DNA from 3 places in the Allobosea sp. RAC05 genome. Region 3 is predicted to be linked to each of the others. Evidence: predicted binding sites of a transcription regulator. Region 3 holds the regulator's gene; each other region holds the start of a gene.
What was found. Region 3 encodes PhoB, which activates phosphate uptake and scavenging genes when phosphate is short. Its sites were predicted from a motif close to TGTCATNNANCTGTCAT; they were not measured.

Region 1 (2,257 bases), 2.4 Mb from region 3:
TGTCGCTCTCGCGGATGCGCTGGAGATGGGTGAGGTTAAGGCCGATGGCGGCGATGTCGCCGCGCTTCATCGCCTCGACCGCGACATTGCGCTTCACGAAGATCGGCTTGTAGTCGACATTGTACTTCAGGCCGAAATCGGCGAGCGCCTGCGCGGGGCCGAGATGCTGCGAGGTCGAGCCGATCTCGCCGAAGGAGATCGTCTTGCCCTTGAGATCGGCGACGCTCTTGATCGGCCCGTTCGCGAGGACCGCGACCTGGCTGAAATAGTCCGGGCGCTGCCAGCCGACCACCGGCACCGCCTGGGTGCGGGCCTTGAACACGACATACTCGGCCGGCCCGGTCAGGACGAAGTCGACCTGGCCGGCGGCCATCGCCTCGACGGCGGCCGTGCGGCCCGACACCGCGAAGAACTGCACCTTGACGTCGGCGACCTTCTCGAAGGCGGCCTTGAACGGGCCGAATTCGCGCTGGAGCGATTCCGCCCCGTCGATGTCGGTGACGGCGAAGCGGATCGCGTCCTGCGCCTGGGCGGCAGGCGTGGCGAAGGCGGCCGCTGCGGCGAGCAGCGCGACGGCGATGGGCTTCAGCATGGGGCGGTCTCCCGTTTAACGATGGGTCAGCGGCTAGTGAAGCCTTGCGACGCAGGGGTGACGGCTGCTTGACGGTTCGGTGACGAAGTCTGTCATGCGGCCGTCATCCCCGGATTCCATGCGCGGTCGGCCGCACCCTTCGATCGCGGCAGGGAGATGGATGTGGCGATTTCGATTACGGGCGGCGATATCCTGGGCGATGGCCTCGAGCGTCGCGACCTCGCTGTGGCTGACGGCCTGATCGCTGCCTTCGACACCGCGCCGCGCGCGGGCGCTCTCAGGCTCGATGCGACCGGGCTCCTCGTGCTGCCGGGGCTCGTCGACTGCCATGGCGATGCCTTCGAGCGCCACATCATGCCCCGGCCGCGGGTTGCCTTCGACATCGACCTCGCTTTGAAGGATGCCGACCGGGCCCTGCTCGCCAATGGCATCACCACCGCCTTCCACGGCGTGACCTGGTCCTGGGAACCGGGCCTGCGCGGGGCGCAGAACGCCCGCGCCCTGGCCGAGGCGATCGCGCGGCTGCAGCCGGAACTGGGCGCCGATACCCGCTTCCATCTGCGCCACGAGACCTTCAACCTCGATGCCGAGCCGCAGATCCTCGACTGGCTGGCCGAGGGCCGCGTCGGCGTGCTCGCCTTCAACGACCACACCGAGGGCACGCTGAAGACGCGCCAGCGCCCCGACAAGATCGGCAAGATGGTCGAGCGCACGGGCCTCTCGACGGAGGCCTTCATGGCGCTGGTCGAGGCCGTCTATGCCCGCAAGCCCGAGGTCGAGGGCTCGATCACGCGGCTTGCCGCGGCGGCGCGCGCAGCCGGCGTGACGATGTTCTCCCATGACGACATGACGCCCGACATGCGCGCCTGGTACCGTTCGCTGGGCGTGACCGTCGCCGAGTTCCCGATCGACGAGGCCACCGCACGCGCGGCCGACGCCCATGGCGAGGCGATCGTCTTCGGGGCCCCCAATGTCGTGCGCGGCGGCTCGCATACCGGCTGCCCGAGCGCCGAGGAGATGGTGCGGGCCGGGCTCTGCACCATCCTGGCCTCGGACTACTACTATCCGGCGCTGGCGCTCGCGCCGTTCCTGCTGGCGCGCCGCGGCGCGGCCTCCTTCGCCGAGGCCTGGGCGCTGGTCTCGCGCGCTCCGGCGCAGGCGCTGGGCTTGGACGACCGCGGCGTCATCGCGCCGGGCAAGCGCGCCGATCTCGTTCTCGTCGAGGATGGCCCCCATCCCCGCATCGTCGCGACCATCGCCGCCGGCCGGCTCGTCCATCTCGCCGACCAGCGCCTGCTGGGGTGAGGCTCGCGGGCCTCGTGGCGCTTGCGCCCGGGGCTGGTCGCGGCCCGATCCTGCGGGTGGCCGCCGCAGGTGCATCGCGTCGCATTTTCGGCTAGTCAGCCGCCATGACCGCCCTTTCGCCCGAGCTGCTGCGCTTTTCCGTCGCGCCGATGATGGACTGGACCGACCGGCATTGCCGCGTCATCCACCGCCTGATGTCGCGCCGCGCCCGGCTCTACACCGAGATGGTGACCGCGCAGGCGGTGATCCGGGGTGACCGCCCGCGGCTGATCGGCTTCGACGCGGTCGAACATCCGGTCGCGCTGCAACTCGGCGGCAACGATCCCGCCCTGCTGGCGCAGGCCGCCCGGATCGGTGCCG
Region 2 (2,257 bases), 2.3 Mb from region 3:
GCGTGGCCGTCGAGCTTGCCCTTCAACTCGGGGTAGATCAGCGCGATCGCAGTGGCGCTGCCGGTCGTCGTCGGCTGCAGCGAGAGCATGGCCGAGCGGGCGCGGCGGAGATCCTTGTGGGGCGCATCGACCACGACATTGGTGTTGGTCGGGTCATGGATCGTGGTGATCTGCCCGTGCCGGATACGCAGGTTCTCGTGCACGACCTTCACCACCGGGGCGAGGCAGTTGGTGGTGCAGGAGGCGGCGGTGACGATCGGATGCGAGGCCGGGTCGTAGAGATGCTCGTTGACGCCGACAACGACGTTGAGGACGGACGCGTCCTTCACGGGGGCGGCGACGATGACGCGCTTGGCGCCGCGCTTCAGATGCCCCTCCAGCGTCGCGGGCGTCAGGAACTTGCCCGTGCATTCGAGCACCACATCGACGCCGAGATCGCCCCAGGGAATGTCGCCTGGCGCAGCTTCCGCCGAGAAGCTTAAGCGGCGGTCGCCGATCGTGATCGCGTCCTCCCCGGCACTCGCGATGCCGCCGCGCCAGCGCCCCTGCATGCTGTCGAATTCGAGGAGATGGGCGGTCGCAACCGCGCCGCCCTTGATCTCGTTGAGATGGACGATGTCGAGCCGGTTGCCGGCGCGCGGATCGTCGCCCTGCCGGTCGGCCGCGCCCAAAGCCGCCCGCAGCGCCAGCCGCCCGATGCGCCCCATGCCATTGATGCCGACCCTCATGATCCCTGCTCCCTGCCCCACGACCTGCAGCGTCCATGAACCGGATGACGGGAACATGTCAACATGTCGGTTGACTCCGACATGTTGCGCGACAATTATTATGTTGTCCCTCACCGACATAATGAGATGAAGACATGGAAACGTCCCCTCTCAAGGTTCTCTTCGTCTGCAAGGGCAACCACGCCCGCTCGATCATGGCCGAATCGATCATGCGCCGCCTGCCCGGCGGCACGTTCACCGTCTTCAGCGCCGGTTCGCAGCCCCGGCCGCAGATCAATCCCTTCGTGGTGCGGCTGCTGACCTCGCTGAACCACGACCTCACCGGTCTGGCGCCCAAGAGCTGGGACGACTTCGCCAGGCCGGGAGCGCCAGAGCTCGACTTCGTCTTCACCCTCTCCGAGACCGCCGCCAACGCGGTGCCGCCTGCCTGGCCCGGCAATCCGACGACGGCCCTGTGGACGCTGCCCGACCCCGCCGCCTTCGAGGGCGACGATGTCCAGAAGGCGCTTGCCTTTGCCGACGCCTACCGCATGCTCAACAACCGCATCTCGATCTTCGCGAGCCTGCCGCTGGCGACCCTGCAGGGCATGGCGCTGCAGCATCGACTCGACGCGATCGGCCAGGACAAGGGGCGCCGCGAACCCGCCGGCGTTCCTTCAGCACCGAGGGAAGACGCCGCTTGACGCCCAGACGGCCCAACGCAGGACGGCCCACGCCGAAGCTCGACACGATGGACGCCGTCGCCCTGCTGGGGGCGCTGGCGCAGCCGACCCGGCTCGAGATCGTCCGGCTGCTGATGCGCTACCGGCCGCATGGCCTGGCGGCCGGCGATATCGGCCGTCTTCTTGCGGTCGCGCACAACACGCTGTCCGCGCATCTGGCCGCGCTCGAGCAGGTCGGGCTGCTGGCGTCGCGGCGCGAGGGCCGCCACATCATCTTCGCCGCCCAGGCCGCGCGCGCCGATGCGCTCCAGGCCTTCCTGGCCGAGGCCTGCTGCACTGAAGGCCCCCTGCCCTGTGCGGATGCGGCGCCCGCCTTTCCGGCGCGCCGCGACCCGGTGGCGAGCGAGCGGCCCTTGCGCGTCCTGGTGGTCTGCACCGGGAATTCGGCCCGTTCGATCATGGCCGAGGCTGTGCTCAACCGCGAGGGGCTGGGGCGGATCCAGGCCTTCTCGGCCGGCTCGCGCCCGCAGGAGGCCCCCCACCCGCTGGCCCTGCGTCTCCTGTCCGATCTCGGCTACGACATCTCCGAGATGCGGTCGAAATCCTGGGACGAGTTCCTGGGGCCGGAGGTAGCGCCGCTCGACCTCGTCGTCACGGTCTGCGACGACGCCAGCGAGAGCGCCTGCCCCGCCTTCCCTGGCGTGCCGCTGCGCGTGCATTGGGGGCTGGACGATCCTGCTGCAGCGACCGGCCCCGAATCAGCCAAGCGCGCCGCCTTCCTGCAGAGCTATCGCGATCTGGCGGCGCGGGTTTCGGCCTTCGTCAACCTGCCGTTCGAGCAGATGTCGCTGCAGGAGCTGCAGCCGG
Region 3 (2,257 bases):
CGCCGACCAGCGGCTCGACAACCTGCAGCGCGACGTCGAGGAGCGCGCCGTGCTGACGATCGCCCGGCGCCAGCCGCTCGCCAACGACCTGCGCGAGCTGATCTCGGCGATCCGGATCGCGTCGGACATCGAGCGCGTCGGCGACCTCGCCAAGAACATCGCCAAGCGCGCCGTGGCGATCTCGGGCCAGTTCTCGCCGCCGCACCGGGCCGTGGTCGGGCTCGAGCATATGAGCCGGCTGGTCCAGGCGCAGCTCAAGGACGTGCTCGACGCCTACGCCACCAACAACGAGCAGAAGGCGCTCGAGGTCTGGCACCGCGACGGCGAGATCGACGCGCTCTACACCTCGCTCTTCCGCGAGCTTCTGACCTACATGATGGAAGATCCGCGCAACATCACCTTCTGCACGCATCTCCTGTTCTGCGCCAAGAACGTCGAGCGCATCGGCGACCACACCACCAACATCGCCGAGACGATCCACTATCTCGTCACCGGCGAGTCGCTCGACATCAACCGGCCCAAGCTCGAGACCACCGACATCACGGTCGAGGCCGTGACGGGAAGCTGACAACACCGACTGCGCCGGAGCCTTCGCCGTCATGGTCGGGCCTGTCCCGACCATCCACGTCTTCGCCGGACCCACCCCGCGTTCAAGACGTGGATGCTCGCCACAAGGGCGAGCATGACGATGCGTTTCGGCACAAACGCCAAGAACGGAACCGTGCCATGGCCGCCCGCATCCTGATCGTCGAGGACGAGGAACCCCTCACCCTGCTGCTGCGCTACAATCTCGAGGCCGAGGGCTTCGTGGTCGACAGCGTGGCGCGCGGCGACGACGCCGAGCTGCACCTGCGCGACAACACGCCCGATCTCGTGCTGCTGGACTGGATGCTGCCGGGGCTGTCGGGCATCGAACTCTGCCGCCGGCTGCGGGCGCGGCGCGACACCGAGCGGGTGCCGATCATCATGCTCACCGCACGGGGCGAGGAGACCGAGCGGGTGCGCGGGCTCGCCACCGGCGCTGACGACTATGTCGTCAAGCCGTTCTCGCTGCCGGAGCTGATTGCGCGCATCCAGGCGCTGCTGCGCCGGGCGAAGCCCGGCCATGTCGCCGGATTGCTGACGGCCGGCGATCTCGAACTCGACCGCACGACGCGGCGCGTGCGCCGCTCCGGCGAGGAGCTGCATCTGGGCCCGACCGAGTTCCGCCTGCTCGAATTCCTGATGCAGGCGCCGGGCCGGGTCTATTCGCGCGCGCAACTGCTCGACGCTGTCTGGGGCCGCGACGTCTACATCGACGAGCGCACGGTCGACGTCCATGTCGGGCGTCTGCGCAAGGCGATCACGCCGGGCGACGCCAAGGACCCGCTGCGCACGGTCCGCGGCGCGGGCTACGCCTTCGACGAGACATTTGCGCGGGTTTGAAGGCGAGGAGGCGTCATGCTCGGGCTCGACCCGAGCATCTCTCGCGGGAGATGATCCTGATCGAGATTCTCGGGTCTGCGCTTCGGTCCGCCCGAGAATGACGGCGGCATTGGCCCGCCTCGCTTGACCCGCGGCGTCCGACGGCGCAAGCCGGCCCGATGCACAGCAAAGACATCGCCATCATCGGCGCCGGCCCCGCCGGGCTGATCGCCGCCGAGCGGCTGGCGCAGGCCGGCCATCGCGTCACGATCCATGAGCGGATGCCGTCGCCGGCGCGGAAGTTCCTGCTCGCCGGGCGCGGCGGGCTCAACCTGACCCATTCCGAGCCGCTGGAGACCTTCCTGCCGCATTACGGCGCGGCGCGGGACTGGCTCGAACCCGCGGTTCACGCCTTCCCGCCGCAGGCGCTGCGCGACTGGGCCGACGGGCTGGGCGCGGAGAGCTTCATTGGCACCAGCGGGCGCGTCTTCCCCAAGGCGATGAAGGCCTCGCCGCTGCTGCGCGCCTGGCTGCGCCGGCTCGACGGGCTCGGCGTGCGGCTCGAAGCCGGCCGGCGCTGGACCGGCTGGGCCGAGGGAGCGCTGACCTTCGCCACGGCGGCCGGCGAGACGGTGACGCTCACCCCCGATGCGACGCTGCTGGCGCTGGGCGGGGCAAGCTGGCCGCGGCTCGGCTCCGATGGCGGCTGGGTGCCGCTGCTGGCGGGGAGGGGCGTTGCCGTCTCGCCCTTGCGGCCCGCCAATGGCGGCTTCGCGGTGGCCTGGTCGCCGACGCTGCGCGAGCGTTTCGCCGGCGTGCCATTGAAGCGGATCACCTTGAAATTTGCCGGCAA

Region 1: a site for PhoB is predicted at 683-699, ahead of BSY19_RS12915 (alpha-D-ribose 1-methylphosphonate 5-triphosphate diphosphatase). Genes of this name have one in related genera too.
Region 2: a site for PhoB is predicted at 773-789, ahead of BSY19_RS13510 (ArsJ-associated glyceraldehyde-3-phosphate dehydrogenase). Genes of this name have one in related genera too.

The regions. Positions count from the first base shown of each region.
Region 1 is NZ_CP016464.1:2,004,199-2,006,455, forward strand. Features, by position in the region: gene BSY19_RS12910 (PhnD/SsuA/transferrin family substrate-binding protein) at 1-592, opposite strand, end outside; gene BSY19_RS12915 (alpha-D-ribose 1-methylphosphonate 5-triphosphate diphosphatase) at 749-1,897, shown strand; gene dusA (tRNA dihydrouridine(20/20a) synthase DusA) at 2,002-2,257, shown strand, end outside.
Region 2 is NZ_CP016464.1:2,117,131-2,119,387, reverse strand. Features, by position in the region: gene BSY19_RS13510 (ArsJ-associated glyceraldehyde-3-phosphate dehydrogenase) at 1-728, opposite strand, end outside; gene BSY19_RS13505 (arsenate reductase ArsC) at 863-1,411, shown strand; gene BSY19_RS13500 (arsenate reductase/protein-tyrosine-phosphatase family protein) at 1,408-2,257, shown strand, end outside.
Region 3 is NZ_CP016464.1:4,453,668-4,455,924, reverse strand. Features, by position in the region: gene phoU (phosphate signaling complex protein PhoU) at 1-568, shown strand, start outside; gene phoB (phosphate regulon transcriptional regulator PhoB) at 727-1,425, shown strand; gene BSY19_RS24605 (TIGR03862 family flavoprotein) at 1,584-2,257, shown strand, end outside.